3 regions of the Paenibacillus xanthanilyticus genome follow, and region 3 is predicted to be linked to each of the others. Evidence: riboswitches for the same ligand, from Rfam matches in the RefSeq annotation. Region 3 holds a riboswitch; each other region holds the start of a gene.

Region 1 (4,546 bases), on a different contig from region 3:
AAGGTCTCGCAGTCCTCTCTTCCTCCCACAATCGCTCCACCTCGGCCAGCCGCCCGCCTTCGAACCTCGCTCTGTAGATGTCCGGCTTGCTCGTGCTTGACCAGAACGCGTAGCCGTAGCGCGCATCGAAATAGTGGAGCATGATCGTCATGATATTGCCATGCGTGCCGATCGCGATCCGTTTGCCTGCGTGATCCTCCAGCAAGCGCGAGATCGCCGGTACCGCCCGCGCTCGCGCTTGCCGCGTCGTCTCCCCTTCGGGTAACGCCGCATCCAGATCCTCGAACGAAAGCGCCACTGCGCGCCGGAACGCCTCCTCCGGTATATCCACGCTCAAGCTGCCGATCGCTCGTTCCTTCAGCGCCTCGATAAGCGTAATCTCCTTCCCCAGCCGTTCCGCCAGCGGAGCGACAGTATCCCGCGCCCGATGCTGCGGACTGGAGACGATGACGTCGATACCCTCGCCCACCAGCAGCTCCGCCACCCGCCGCGCATCGCGCTCGCCCTCTTCCGTCAACTTCGCGCCGGCGCCTTCCCGCTCGAGATCCTTCGAAAAGTTCGTGTTCCCATGACGGACGAAATACAAATAGGTTGAAGCTGCCAACGAGTAGAACCTCCCTATGCGGATCCCGGCTTGTGCCGTTCCGCCCGAATTTATCTTCTCACGGTCAATGGAGCTGCATTTCTTCTGTAAGTTCGCCGCCAGTCCATATTTTCCTCCCCCATCCAAGGGCCGGTTATCGACGTGACACAAAGAAACCGCCCGCGAGCTGGCGCTCGCGGGCGGTTCTTCCTTGCGACAAGCTATTCTTTCCGGGTGACCGCGCGAATGTTGGCGTCGGGGTGGTGCAGCAGAATCTGCTGCCGGGCATCCTCCGTGCCGATCGCCTCGATCTCCCGGTAGTAAACGACGTTATAGTGCCGATCCGCGAATTCTACGGTATAGACTTCCTGTTCGAACTGACCAATCTCCACTTCAGCTCAGCTCCTTTACCACGAATAGACGACTTCAGCACAGTATATTCGCGTATACCCGGATTTACTACGGTTGAAACACCCTTCTTTCCGCGGCGTCCACGGTATGCTTGAGCAGCGTGGCGATCGTGACGGGACCGACGCCCGCCGGCACTGGCGTGATGGCGCTCGCCTTCGCGAGACATGCCTCGTAATCCACGTCGCCGATGTTGCCCTCGTTATAGCCGGCATCCAGCACGACGGCGCCGTCCTTGATCCACTCGCCCTGGATAAAGGCCGGCTTGCCGACGGCCGCCACGACAATGTCGCCCTGACGGACAAGCTCGGCCAAGCCCTCCGTCTTGGAGTGGCAGACCGTCACGGTCGCGTTGCGGTTCAGCAGCATGAGCGACACCGGCTTGCCCAGAATCGGGCTGCGTCCGACGACGACGGCGTGCTTGCCTGCGATCGGCAGGTTGTAGTAGTCGAGGATGGTTAGGATCGCCGCCGGCGTACAGGACGGATATTCCGCCATGCCGAACGCGTTCTGCGCGAAACCGAGCATTGTCACCCCGTCCACGTCCTTGCCGATCGCGATCGCTTCGAACGCCGCGCGTTCGTCGATCTGATGCGGCACCGGATGCTGGAGCAGGATGCCGTGCACGCCGTCGTCGGCGTTCAACTCGTCGATGACCGCGATCAGCTCCTCCGTCGTCGTCTCCGCCCCCAGATGAATCCGGCGCGACTCCATGCCGAGCCGCGCGCAGGCATTCCCTTTCATCCGCACATACGTGGCCGACGAAGGGTCGTCGCCGACGAGGATCGTCGCCAGGCAGGGCACGATCCCGTTCTCCTTCAATACCGCTACCCGCGCCGCAAGATCCGCCTTGATGCCGTCCGCCACCGTCGTTCCATTCAAAATCAATGTGTTTTCCGCCATTTGGTTCATCTCCTGTAGGATTGATCAAAACAAAAAAAGGCAAGGGATGCTGCTCCCCTTACCTTCGCCCAGGCGTACGGCCGTTACCGCCAATGCGCTCCCTCATGGTTCCCCATGCTCCGCCAGTTACGCATCACGTTCAATTACGACCATTATAGGCCGAAGCGCGCACCTGAGCAAGACTCGTTTTCGCTCGCCGAACGAAAGAGTCCTGCAGCGCTTCGAAATCCCTGACCCGCCGTGGTAAAGTAAAGGGAGAAAGGTGGATCCGACATGGCGCTAGGCATTACAAGACAACAATTGAACGCGTGGAAGGAAGCGGTCCTACGCGGCGAAATCGCTTTTCTGACGCATTATTGGACCGACGAGCGATTCCCCGGCATGCGGACCGTGACCAAAGCGGGCTGCGCCGACTTGGAACGGCTGTCCGCCTGGTGCAGGCAGCACGGGTTGAATCCGGCTTACATCCATCGCCGCGACCGATACCCCCATTTCGATCTATTCGGACCGAAGCAGAAAGAGATTTTGCTGCGGGAAGGACTGTCCTCCCATATCGAGCGGTTTCGCCTCTGATCCGAGTCTGGTTGGGAGGCGCTGACTTGCGCTAGCTTCGGCTTATGCCGCGTTCCTCCGATGTTCCTCCATGCCCGAGGCGCCGGCGAAACGCGCGTTTCCCTTTACGATGATAAACTGCGATGCGATGAGAAAAGTTTAATTTACATATATTCCCTAACTATCGTAACCTTCCCCGCCTCCGAAGCGTCTAATGGGTGGTTTGTTTACACCGCCACGACCGAAGGAGGAATCCCCCCCTATGCGAAAACGCATCGGATCCGCAATACTCGCATCCCTTACCGCGCTTCAAATCGTCACGGTTGCCGCAGCCGCGCCAGCCGGCGGGACGACTGCCCAATACGGACTCGGCACCATCGTGAAGAAAGACGGCACGCTCTGGGAATGGGGCAGTCAAGGCATGCTCGAACGCTCCGTGCCGACGCAGGTAACCGCGCTACAGGACATCAAGGCGTCGATCGGCCAGTTCGCCGTGAAGAAAGACGATACCGTCTGGCATTGGGCCGTCGACTATCGGACGGGCAAATCGACCGCGGTGCAGGTGCCCGGCATGAAAGGCCTGACCGACGTCATCCATCATGATACCGCCTTCCTCGCCGTAGATGCGGCCGGCGCGGTGTACCGCCTCCCTTACAGGGAATACGGCAAACTGGAGACTACCGAAATCGTCCAACTCTCCGGCATCGACAACGTCATCGCCATGAGCTCGTACTTCGCGGCGGACGTAAAGCTCAGCAACCGCGAGCAATGGCTGTTCTTGAAGAAAGACGGGACGGTGCTGCGCCAGACGCAAGGCCGTACGGATTTCACTCCGGTCGCGGGCCTAAACGGCATTATTGCGCTGGAAGGCCGCTATGCGTTGAAGGACGACGGTACCGTCTGGGCTGTGTCGGACGAGCTGTCGCAATCGGATCAGTCGCCGCAGCAAGTGAAAGGCTTGAACGACATTAAGAAACTTAATGCCTTCACGGCGATCGACGGAGATTCGCGGTTATGGTATTGGGGCCTGACGGTAACCGGCTTCACGGACGGCACCGTGTATCACGAGCAGACGCCGGTTCGCATCGCGACGATCAACGACGTACGCGAGGCTCACGTTGCGGGAAGGTCGCTCTTCGTCCTAACCAACAATGGCAAGCTGTATGAGACGAGCATCGAGGTCGACAGAATGCCGTCCAATCCGTCTTTCATCCTGCATGCCGAAGATGTGGACAGCCTAAGCGACAGCGGACGTCTCTTTCAGAAAACGGACGGCAAACTTTGGACATGGGGGCTCGACCATGCATCCGTGATAATCCCGGTTCCCATGCAGCCGCCGATCGCGCTTGTATTAAACGGAGAGACGATCGCGCTGACGAACGGCGTCGTGACGCGCGACAGCCAAGCGTTCGTGCCCCTGCGCTCCGTCTTCGAGAAGCTTGGCGCCAAAATCGCATGGGACAACTCGGCGAAGACGGTCACGCTCGAAGGAACGAACGGCGCAAGCCCGCTGCGCATCGCGATCGACTACCGCAGCGGCGCGACGACGCTGAACGGCAAGACGGTCCAGACACAGACGGAACCGTTCAGCGTGAGCGGCTACTCGTATTTGCCGCTTCGCTTCATTAGCGAACAGCTTGGGGCCAAGGTCGAATGGAAGCAGAAGGAAGAGCAGATCAGCATCACCTATAAGTAATTCATCAAGTAAAATGACGACCCGGAGGAGGCATCGCATAGATGAAAAAAACGCTCACCGCGCTCCTAGCGGCTTCGGCGCTTTCGCTGCAGCTGGCGTTCCCGACTTCGGCGGCCGCGCTTCAAGGGAGCATCTCGGACTTTTCGCCCACATCGCTGATTAAGAAAGACGGCTCATATTGGGCGTGGAGCGGCAAGCAGGCCGTCCCGACCCAAGTACACGGGCTGACGGATGTGAAGGAAGCCTTCGCCGAGCAGCTGGTCGTGAAGGAAGACGATACGGTCTGGCATTGGCAGCGGGATGCCGCGACGAACCGCGTAACGATCGAGCAGATCCCCGGCGCGGTCGGCCTCGCATCGGTGCTGCGTTACTGGGAAGACGAGGCGCTCATCGCCGACGCGAGC
Region 2 (4,546 bases), on a different contig from region 3:
TCACGGCGGAGGCACTTCGCGAGGTCGCCGCGCGCGTGGAATACGACGCCGTCGCCGCTCCGGGGGCGGCCGGCTCCGCAACCGCGATCGGGCAAGCGCCGGAGCGTAACGCGCCGCCGCGCGGGCCAGGCCACACCAGCCTCTCTGCCGCTCCGGCCGTCCAGCCGGCCGCCGACACCGCGCAGGCGCCCGCCCTATCCGCCGACGCCGCCCTGGCGCCGCGCTCGCCAGGCATGAAATACGCGCATTACGCGCCCCGAGGCGTCATGGAGCTGGTGCAGGGCGAAGCGGAGGCCCGCCGCGCCTATATCCAGCGCGAGGCGCACGCTGCCCGGGCGCGCGGCGAGCGCGTCGGCATCCTCACATTCGACGAACACGCCGGGCTCTATGACGCCGACGACGTTATTTCGCTCGGCAGTCTGTCGCGTCTGGACCACGCGGCGCAGGCGCTGTATGCCGCGCTTCGGGCATTCGACGACAGAGACGCGCAGCGCATATGGGCCGAAGCCGTCCCGGAGACGGGCATCGGCCACGCGCTTATGAACCGGCTCGTGAAGGCGGCGGGTCACAGGGTCGTCCGCGTCTAGCCATGTCCTGCCCCAACCCGCCAATCATGTTTCGCCCCTTGTCCGCATATGCTCTGATGAGACTTGGACAGGGGGTATGACGATGATCGAGGCGAGCTTGCAGACCGGCCAATTGTTGACGCTCATCATCATGGCGGTGGCGCTCGGGATGGACGCATTTTCACTGGGAATCGGAATCGGGTTGAAAGGAATCCGGCTGCTTGATATTGTAAAGCTAAGCGTCATTATTGGGCTTTTTCATATTATTATGCCGCTGCTGGGCATCTTCACGGGGCAATATGTCGGCTCGCTGCTCGGCGGGGTGGCCACGGTCGTCGCCGGCGGACTGCTGCTGCTGCTGGGCGGGCATATGATTTACAGCTCGCTGCGCGGAGAGGAAGTGCCGTCGTTCAACCACCGCTCGGTGTTCGGCTTGACCGTGTTTGCGCTGAGCGTGAGCATCGATTCGTTCTCGGTCGGCATATCGCTGGGCATGTTCGCCGCCGACGTGCTGCTGACGGTGCTGCTCTTCGGCTTTATCGGCGGGCTGATGTCGATTCTGGGGTTGCTGCTGGGTCGCAAAGTGAGCAAGGGGCTGGGCGAATACGGCGAGGCGCTCGGCGGAATTATTTTGTTAACCTTCGGCATCTTGTTTATACTGTAGGCAGTGGCACGAACGAACGTCTCGTGAAGGAAGAATCGCCTAGACGGCGCCGCTTTTCGGATGACGAAGGAGGGGGACTTATGCTGAAACGGATTTTGTTTGTATGTACGGGTAATACCTGCCGCTCTCCGATGGCGGAGGCGATGCTGCGCGAGCAGGCGCGCCTCCGCTCGCTGCCGATCGAGGTTCGCTCCGCGGGCGTCTCGACGGTCGACGGCTTGCCGGTATCCGAGCACGCGCGCGCGGTGCTTCGCGGCCGGGGCATCCCCGATGACGGCAGCTCCACCGCGATCGGGAGCGATTCGGTGGAATGGGCCGACCTGGTGCTTACGATGACGACCGGACACAAGCGGCATCTGCTGCAGCGTTTCCCGAACGCGGTGGACAAGACGTTCACGCTGAAGGAATACACGCAGACCGACGAGTCGGTCGTGGCGGATATCGCGGAGCTCGAGGCGCTGTACACCGAGTGGCATATGAAGCAGGCGCTCGGCGGACAGCTGTCGCCGGAAGAGCGCAACCGGCTGCTCGAGCTGGAGCGCCGCATCCCGGGCTTTGATATCGCCGACCCGTTCGGCGGCTCGCTCGAGATGTACCGGATTTGCGCGGACGAGATCGCGCAGTCGATGGACAAGCTGCTCCTCAAATTGTACGGCGAATCGCCGAAAGCGGATTGATTTTAGACCCGCGATCAAGTATGATGAAAGCAAATAACGGTTTCCGATGTGACTGGCGACGAAAGTGGATCAAACCACGGTGGAGCATCGGAATATACGGCCGGTCGCCTGGGCAAAGAGCATCGCGCGTTTTTTAGCGCGCTATGCTCTTTTTTCGTCTTTTGGGCGTTAATGGGGTATAATGGGACCAATGTAATTCGACTTTTTCCGCCCTTATGCGGATCATGCGGGAGGTAACGTTCCTTATGAAAATCGCTATTGGTGCCGATCACGCCGGCTACCGCTTGAAAGACGAAATCGTGCCGTTCCTGCAATCGCTTGGCCATGAGATCGAAGATTTGGGCTGCGATTGCGATCAATCCGTCGACTACCCGGACTACGCGGTGCCGGTCGCGGAACGCGTGGCGCAGGGCAAGGCCGACCGCGGCATCCTGATCTGCGGCACGGGCATCGGCATGTCGATCGCCGCGAACAAGGTGCCGGGCATTCGCTGCGCGCTCGTGCACGACATGTTCTCGGCGAAGGCGACCCGCGAGCACAACGATACGAACGTGCTGGCGCTGGGCGAACGCGTCGTCGGCCCGGGTCTCGCACAAGAGATCGTGCGCATCTGGACCGAGACGCCGTTCTCCGGCGGCGAGCGTCACGTCGGACGGTTGAACAAAGTGATGCAGCTCGAAGCCGCCAATGTCATCCATCCGTAAGGGGGAACCGGCCATGAGCGGAGAAAAGCGGTTGGCGGCGATCGAGCGGGACGTGCGGCAGGCGGTGCTGGAGCTCGCGGAAGCGGGCGGTCTGCGCCCCGGACAGCTGCTCGTCGTCGGCACGAGCACGAGCGAAGTGATCGGCCAGCGGATCGGGACTTCCGGGACGCTGGAGACGGCTGAAGCGATCTATCGCGGCGTCGAAGCGGCACGGGAGAAGGTCGGGTTCTACCCGGTTTATCAATGCTGCGAGCATCTGAACCGGGCGCTCGTGCTCGAACGGGCCGCGGCGGATCGGTACGGGCTGGAGCTCGTCTCGGCGATTCCGGTGCCGAAGGCGGGCGGCTCGATGGCGGCCTATGCGTTCCGTACGCTGGACGACGCGGTATTGGCGGAGACGGTGCAGGCGCACGCGGGCATCGATATCGGCGATACGTTCATCGGCATGCATCTGCGGCGCGTGGCCGTTCCGGTGCGCGGCTCGGTGAGGCGGATCGGCGAAGCCCACGTGACGATGGCTTATACGCGGCCGAAGCTAATCGGCGGCGAGCGGGCGGTGTATACGCGGGAGGCGGCAGGACTGGCCCCTGCCGCGAGCGGCGGGACGGTTGGCAAGACGGATTCGGATAATGGCATGTGCGACTGACATTTTGACTAGCTTCACGATATAGAGGAGGACACGTCCAATGGAAAATCTGCGCAAACAAGACCCTGAAGTATTGAAAGCACTCGGCCTGGAGCTTCAACGCCAGCGCGACAACATCGAGCTGATCGCATCCGAGAACATCGTCTCCGAGGCGGTGCTGGAAGCGGCTGGCACGGTATTGACGAACAAATACGCGGAAGGTTATCCAAGCAAACGTTACTACGGCGGCTGTGAGCACGTGGATATCGTCGAGGACATCGCCCGCGAACGCGCGAAAGAAATTTTCGGCGCGGAGCACGCGAACGTACAGCCGCACTCCGGCGCGCAAGCGAACATGGCGGTCTATCTGGCTGCTCTCAAACCTGGCGACACGGTACTGGGCATGAACCTGGCGCATGGCGGCCACTTAACGCACGGCTCTCCGGTCAACGCGTCCGGCTTGCTCTATAATTTCGTGGCCTACGGCGTCGACGAGAACACGTTCACGATCGATTACGAAGAAGTGCGCAAAGCGGCGTTCAAGCATCGCCCTCGCCTGATCGTGGCCGGCGCATCCGCGTACCCGCGCATCATCGATTTCGAGAAGCTCGGCCAAATCGCCAATGACGTAGGCGCGCTGTTCATGGTCGACATGGCGCATATCGCAGGTCTGGTCGCGGCGGGTCTGCACCCGAGCCCGGTACCGCATGCGCATTTCGTTACGACAACGACGCATAAAACGCTGCGCGGACCGCGCGGCGGCATGATCCTGTGCCGTCAGCCGTGGGCGGCGGCGATCGACAAAGCCGTCTTCCCGGGCTCCCAAGGCGGACCGCTCATGCACGTCATCGCGGCCAAAGCCGTCGCGTTCGGCGAAGCACTGCAGCCGTCGTTCAAACAGTACGCGCAGAACGTCGTCGACAACGCGAAGGCGCTGTCCGAAGAGCTCGTCGCGCAAGGGCTGAACCTCGTGTCCGGCGGCACGGACAACCACCTGATGCTGATCGACCTGCGCAACCTGAACATCACGGGCAAGAAAGCCGAGCACGTGCTGGACTCCGTCCAAATCACGGTCAACAAGAACGCGATTCCGTTCGACCCGACGAGCCCGTTCGTGACGAGCGGCATCCGGATCGGCACGCCGGCGGCGACGTCGCGCGGCATGGACGTCAGCGCGATGAAGACGATCGCGCAAGTGATCGCGCTCGTGCTGAAGAACCCGGACGACGAAGCGACGCTGGCCAAAGCGCGCGGCATGGTGTCCGATCTGACGGCGCAGTACCCGCTTTATCCTGGCATGACGTACTAAT
Region 3 (4,546 bases):
TCGAAGCGTCGCTGGAGGTGATCGGCGGCAAGTGGAAGGTCGTTATATTGTGCTACCTGACCAAAGGGACTCGGCGCACGGGCGAGCTGAAGCGGCTCATGCCCGGCATTACCCAGAAAATGCTGACTCAACAGCTGCGGGAGCTGGAGGATGACGGCGTCATTACCCGCGAAATCTATAATCAGGTTCCGCCTAAGGTTGAATATTCGCTGACTCCGTACGGATGGTCGCTCAAGCCGATCCTGGACGCGCTGTGCGCGTGGGGCGAACACCACATCGAGAAGAATTATCCGGACAAATCGGCCGTGCTGCTCGATACCGAGGAGTTGGAGAAGCAGTTGAGCCTGCAAGTCTAAGGCGAGCTAGCGAGTCCGACACACATATAAAGCCTGGTTGCCGGCGCCAATAAGCGCGAGCAGCCAGGCTTTATTTTACGACAAGAGCAATAGGATTCACGCCTATTCGTCATCTTGTATTTGCGCGTGCGCAAGGCGACTAGAGGGCCGCCGCGAAGGTCTTGCCGCCCGGCTGCCACCCGCTCCACATTCAGCTTCGCTGCCGCTTCTGGATCTCGTTCAAGCCGAGAATTACGGCCACCCATTCGAAGGCATCCACGGCGGTCATCTCGCAGCTCAGCCGGTAGGCCGACGAAGAAAACCAGCCGCTCACTTTCTCGAACGTCGCCGCCAGCTGCCCTTGTCCGTCGCGAATCTCATACTCGCTGGAGAAGGCTCCCGCCTCGATATCGAAGATGCCTCTGCCGTACGCCTCGTATTCGAATTTCTTCGAGAGGAACGACATGCGCCCGCGCAGCCTGCCGCGCTCCGCGCCATCGGCGCCCGTGATGGTCCACTTGCCCGAGAAGAACGGAAACCCGCCGCTGTAGAGCGAGCCCCCCGCGCCGTCAAACACCTCCAGCGACGAACCGAACGTACTCCGCAAATCGACTTCGCCCACCTGATCCTGATTCGCATTCATAATGGCGGTCGTACCGGAATTGAAGACATTGTCTCGAAAGTACAGCTCCATGGAACACGCGCCTCCCATCTCTTCGCCTTCTCGTGGCGCCTCCCGTCGGCCGCACAGCATGGCCCAAGGCGGATGAATTAGTCGGCTTGACCGGCCGCTCCGCACGCCGCCTCGAAACGAACGCACAGCGCTTCGATATCGGCGAGCCGCGCAAGTCCCGCTACCCAATGCGACGGTATTGACGCGGCGCCGTAGATGATGCCGGCCAGACCGCCCGCAACCGCGCCCGTCGTGTCCGTATCGTCGCCTAGGTTAATCGCCTCCAGCACCGCTTCCTCGTAAGACGATGCATGCAGCAGACACCATAGAGCGGCTTCCAGCGTATGCACGACATACCCGCCAGATTGGATGTCCTCGCGCGCGATGTCCTGGAGCCCCCCTTGCAGGATGCGATCGTATCGACGAAGCTCGGGATTCTCGCCGTAAGCGGCGTTGACGGTCTCGACGGCCCCTGCAATCGCATCGTGCAGCGCCATCCCGTCCAATAGACCGATCGCGATCTCCACGTAAAGGGAACACCCGATTACAGATACGTCATGTCCGTGCGTGATCGACGATACCTGCCGAATTACCGTCATTCGCTCTTCCATCTCGGCACCTTGCAGCACATAAGCAAGCGGCAATATCCGCATGAGCGATCCGTTGCCGTTGCTGCTCTCGCTGCGTCCGCCCGCCAGATCGGGGCGAATCAGCTCATCGTTCAGCCTTTCGATCGCCCGGGCCGTGGCAATGCCGACATCGAATACGCGGCCGTGCGGCGTCCAGCGTAATTTATACAACCAGCCGGTAAAATTGTCCGCAACGTCGTACAAATCGACGCCGCCGCAATCGGCCACGCTCTGCATCAGCGCGAACGTCAGCGAGCTATCGTCCGACCACGTCCCCGCCGGCTGATTGTGGGATCCGTATCCGATCATGTCCGTAAGCGGCGATTCCTCCAGTTCCTTGCGGGATCTGAACTCGACGGGTACGCCGAGCGCGTCGCCGACGCATAACCCTAGAATTCCGTCTCTAACTTTACTCATCCTCATGCTCCCTTTTTAAATGGATGTCCGCCGTCTTAAATACGATTCTCGTCTCGTTCGCCATTCGCTCGCCCCATGAATGACGTCCGCCATAGCTCCGGTCATCCGACCTCTGTTAGGACCTTGGTCCATCTTCCTTAAAGCGATAATACGGATAATCCATCATGCGTCCGACTTCCCTCGCCGCCGCGGTGCCATACAGCGACTCCGCGACGAACAAGCCCAGATCGATCGAAGCCGATACGCCGCCGCCCGTGAAGACATGACCGTCCCGCACATACCGTTCACGCACGACCTCTCCGCAATAAGGCGCGAGCAGCTCGTATGCCGACTTGTTCGTCGTCGCCCTTTTGCCGCTCAGCCAGCCCGCCGCTCCTATGAGCAGCGCTCCGGTGCAGACGGACACTTTCCACGGAACGCCATCCGCGGTGCGCAGCCAAGCGAGGAACGTCTCGTCATGGCGCAGCTGCCTGGTCGCCATACCGCCCGGCACGAAGACCAGGTCGAAGTCCGACAGATCCTCCGCCACGGCGGACGCCTGCATCGCAAGCCCCCGGTCGTCCACGATCCGTTCGGTCAACGCGCAGAATCGCCATGACACGCCTCCCGTCCCCGGCACCCGGTTCAGCTGCGTCATGGCGTCGAAGAATCCCGAGAAATCCAGCGTCGTCATGCCGTCAAACAATACAAAAGCCATTTTCATCCGTATCTATCCGCCCTCCGTAGAAAATAAAAAAGCATTTGACCGCAAGATCAAATACTTCGCCCAGGCGTACGGCTGATAAGCGGCATGCTCCCCCATGGTTCTCCATGTTTACGCCAGTCGCATGCGCCTTTGATTTCCTTCAGTGTACACCCATATTCAGGTAACGGCAACCGATTTTTCCATGCGCCGAGTCCCTTCCCAATTGACGAGAAAAATGCCCGCGCCGGTACATATGCCCCCGACAGCCGCATGCCAGGTCAGCGGTTCGCCGAGCAGCAGCCAGCTGCTCAACACGCCGAAGAGCGGGACCAGAAACAAAAATGCGCTCGTCTTCGCCGGATCGCCCGTCTGGAGCAGCCGAAACCAGAGGGTCAGCTGAAGGATGGAACAGAAGACGACCAGGCACGCGACGATAGCCACGGAACGGCCGGATAACGCGAACGTCATCCGTTCGGTGAACAAGCTTAAGAGCAGCAGGCCGATCCCGCCGAGCAGCATTTGGTACGCCACGAGCACGTAGACGTTGAAGCGGCCGCCCCAACGTTTGATCAGCAGCGTCGAGCATGCGAACAGCAGTCCGCCGCATAGGCCGACCGCCGTCCCGGGACCAAAGCCGAGCCGGGCCCCGAAAGCAATCGCCACACCGGTAAAGCCGACCATGACGCCGAACCATTGGCGCGGCCGGTAACGCGCGCCGTAGAGCAGCGTCCCGAGCACGATAACGAAGAGCGGGTTCGTGAATGTCAAGATCGAAGATTCGGCGGCGCTAATCCAATGCATGCTATAGTAAGCGCAGCCCATCACCGCACATGTCTGCAAGAAGCCGATCGCAGCCACTCGCAGCCACTCGATGCCTCTTGGCAAGGGTGCCCGCCCAACCATGCCGATGGCAAGCATACCGCCGGCCAGCATGTACCGAACGCCCATCAGCAGGAACGGCGGCGCATAGTCCAGCCCCATCTTCCCGATCGGGAACGCGATGCCCATCAAGAACGTCGTCATCAAAACCAGCAACGTGTAATTCAGTCGCATCATACGCAAAACCTCCAGGTTGTCGTCGTGGTCTCATTGTATCGGAGGCTTGCATTTCTGTATAATGAAGGGTAACGATAACAGCCATCATTCGCAGTGATACCTGAATAAGTAAGGAGGGCTCTGCCATGGAAAGCGGCGATTTGCGCATCTTTCAGGCCGTAGCACGCGAAGGCTCCGTCACGAAGGCCGCTCGGACGCTCGGCTATGTCCAGTCCAATATTACCGCGCGCATCCGCCATCTGGAGATCGAACTGGGCACCACGTTGTTCACCCGGCACAACCGGGGCATGGACTTGTCGGGCAGCGGCAAGCTGCTGCTGCAATACGCCGATAAGATCGTCGGTCTCCTGGATGAAGCCGCGCTCGCGTTGTCCGCATCCGATGAACCCGGCGGCTCGCTGCGGATCGGGTCGACGCAGACCGCCGCCGCGGTCAGACTCCCGAGTCTACTAACCGCTTACTATGGCCGCTATCCGAGCGTATCGCTGTCCATCGCGACCGGTCATACCCAATTCCTCATCGATCAAGTGCTTCGTTACGAGCTGGACGGCGCGTTCATCGGCAGCGGCGTCGATCATCCGGAGCTTGCAGGCATGCCGACGTTCGAAGAGGAGCTCGTCGTCGTCACGCCACCGTCCATGCCCGATCTGGAAGCGGCGCTCGCCAGGCCGATCCTTGTCTTTACCGCCGGTTGCTCCTATCGCGACGTGCTTCAAGCTTGGGTCAGATCAAAGGGACTCGCGAACCCGGT

The links. A riboswitch is a leader RNA that binds a small molecule or an ion and turns the genes downstream of it on or off. The one in region 3 is predicted to bind ZMP and ZTP.
Region 1: it holds a riboswitch for ZMP and ZTP, as region 3 does, so the genes downstream of both, ACFSKT_RS21390 (bifunctional 5,10-methylenetetrahydrofolate dehydrogenase/5,10-methenyltetrahydrofolate cyclohydrolase) here and ACFSKT_RS00255 (DJ-1/PfpI family protein) in region 3, are expected to answer to the same signal.
Region 2: it holds a riboswitch for ZMP and ZTP, as region 3 does, so the genes downstream of both, rpiB (ribose 5-phosphate isomerase B) here and ACFSKT_RS00255 (DJ-1/PfpI family protein) in region 3, are expected to answer to the same signal.

The regions. Positions count from the first base shown of each region.
Region 1 is NZ_JBHUHA010000002.1:981,816-986,361, forward strand. It holds gene ACFSKT_RS21380 (histidine phosphatase family protein) at 1-604, opposite strand, end outside; gene ACFSKT_RS21385 (hypothetical protein) at 805-975, opposite strand; gene ACFSKT_RS21390 (bifunctional 5,10-methylenetetrahydrofolate dehydrogenase/5,10-methenyltetrahydrofolate cyclohydrolase) at 1,043-1,894, opposite strand; ZMP/ZTP riboswitch at 1,954-2,034, opposite strand; gene ACFSKT_RS21395 (hypothetical protein) at 2,168-2,467, shown strand; gene ACFSKT_RS21400 (stalk domain-containing protein) at 2,709-4,142, shown strand; gene ACFSKT_RS21405 (stalk domain-containing protein) at 4,184-4,546, shown strand, end outside.
Region 2 is NZ_JBHUHA010000002.1:2,450,890-2,455,435, reverse strand. It holds gene ACFSKT_RS28340 (L-threonylcarbamoyladenylate synthase) at 1-587, shown strand, start outside; gene ACFSKT_RS28335 (manganese efflux pump MntP) at 670-1,230, shown strand; gene ACFSKT_RS28330 (low molecular weight protein arginine phosphatase) at 1,311-1,907, shown strand; ZMP/ZTP riboswitch at 1,946-2,028, shown strand; gene rpiB (ribose 5-phosphate isomerase B) at 2,153-2,611, shown strand; gene ACFSKT_RS28320 (TIGR01440 family protein) at 2,625-3,257, shown strand; gene glyA (serine hydroxymethyltransferase) at 3,298-4,545, shown strand.
Region 3 is NZ_JBHUHA010000001.1:44,289-48,834, reverse strand. It holds gene ACFSKT_RS00270 (winged helix-turn-helix transcriptional regulator) at 1-356, shown strand, start outside; gene ACFSKT_RS00265 (LURP-one-related family protein) at 547-1,029, opposite strand; gene ACFSKT_RS00260 (ADP-ribosylglycohydrolase family protein) at 1,107-2,054, opposite strand; gene ACFSKT_RS00255 (DJ-1/PfpI family protein) at 2,170-2,757, opposite strand; ZMP/ZTP riboswitch at 2,812-2,891, opposite strand; gene ACFSKT_RS00250 (DMT family transporter) at 2,917-3,795, opposite strand; gene ACFSKT_RS00245 (LysR family transcriptional regulator) at 3,921-4,546, shown strand, end outside.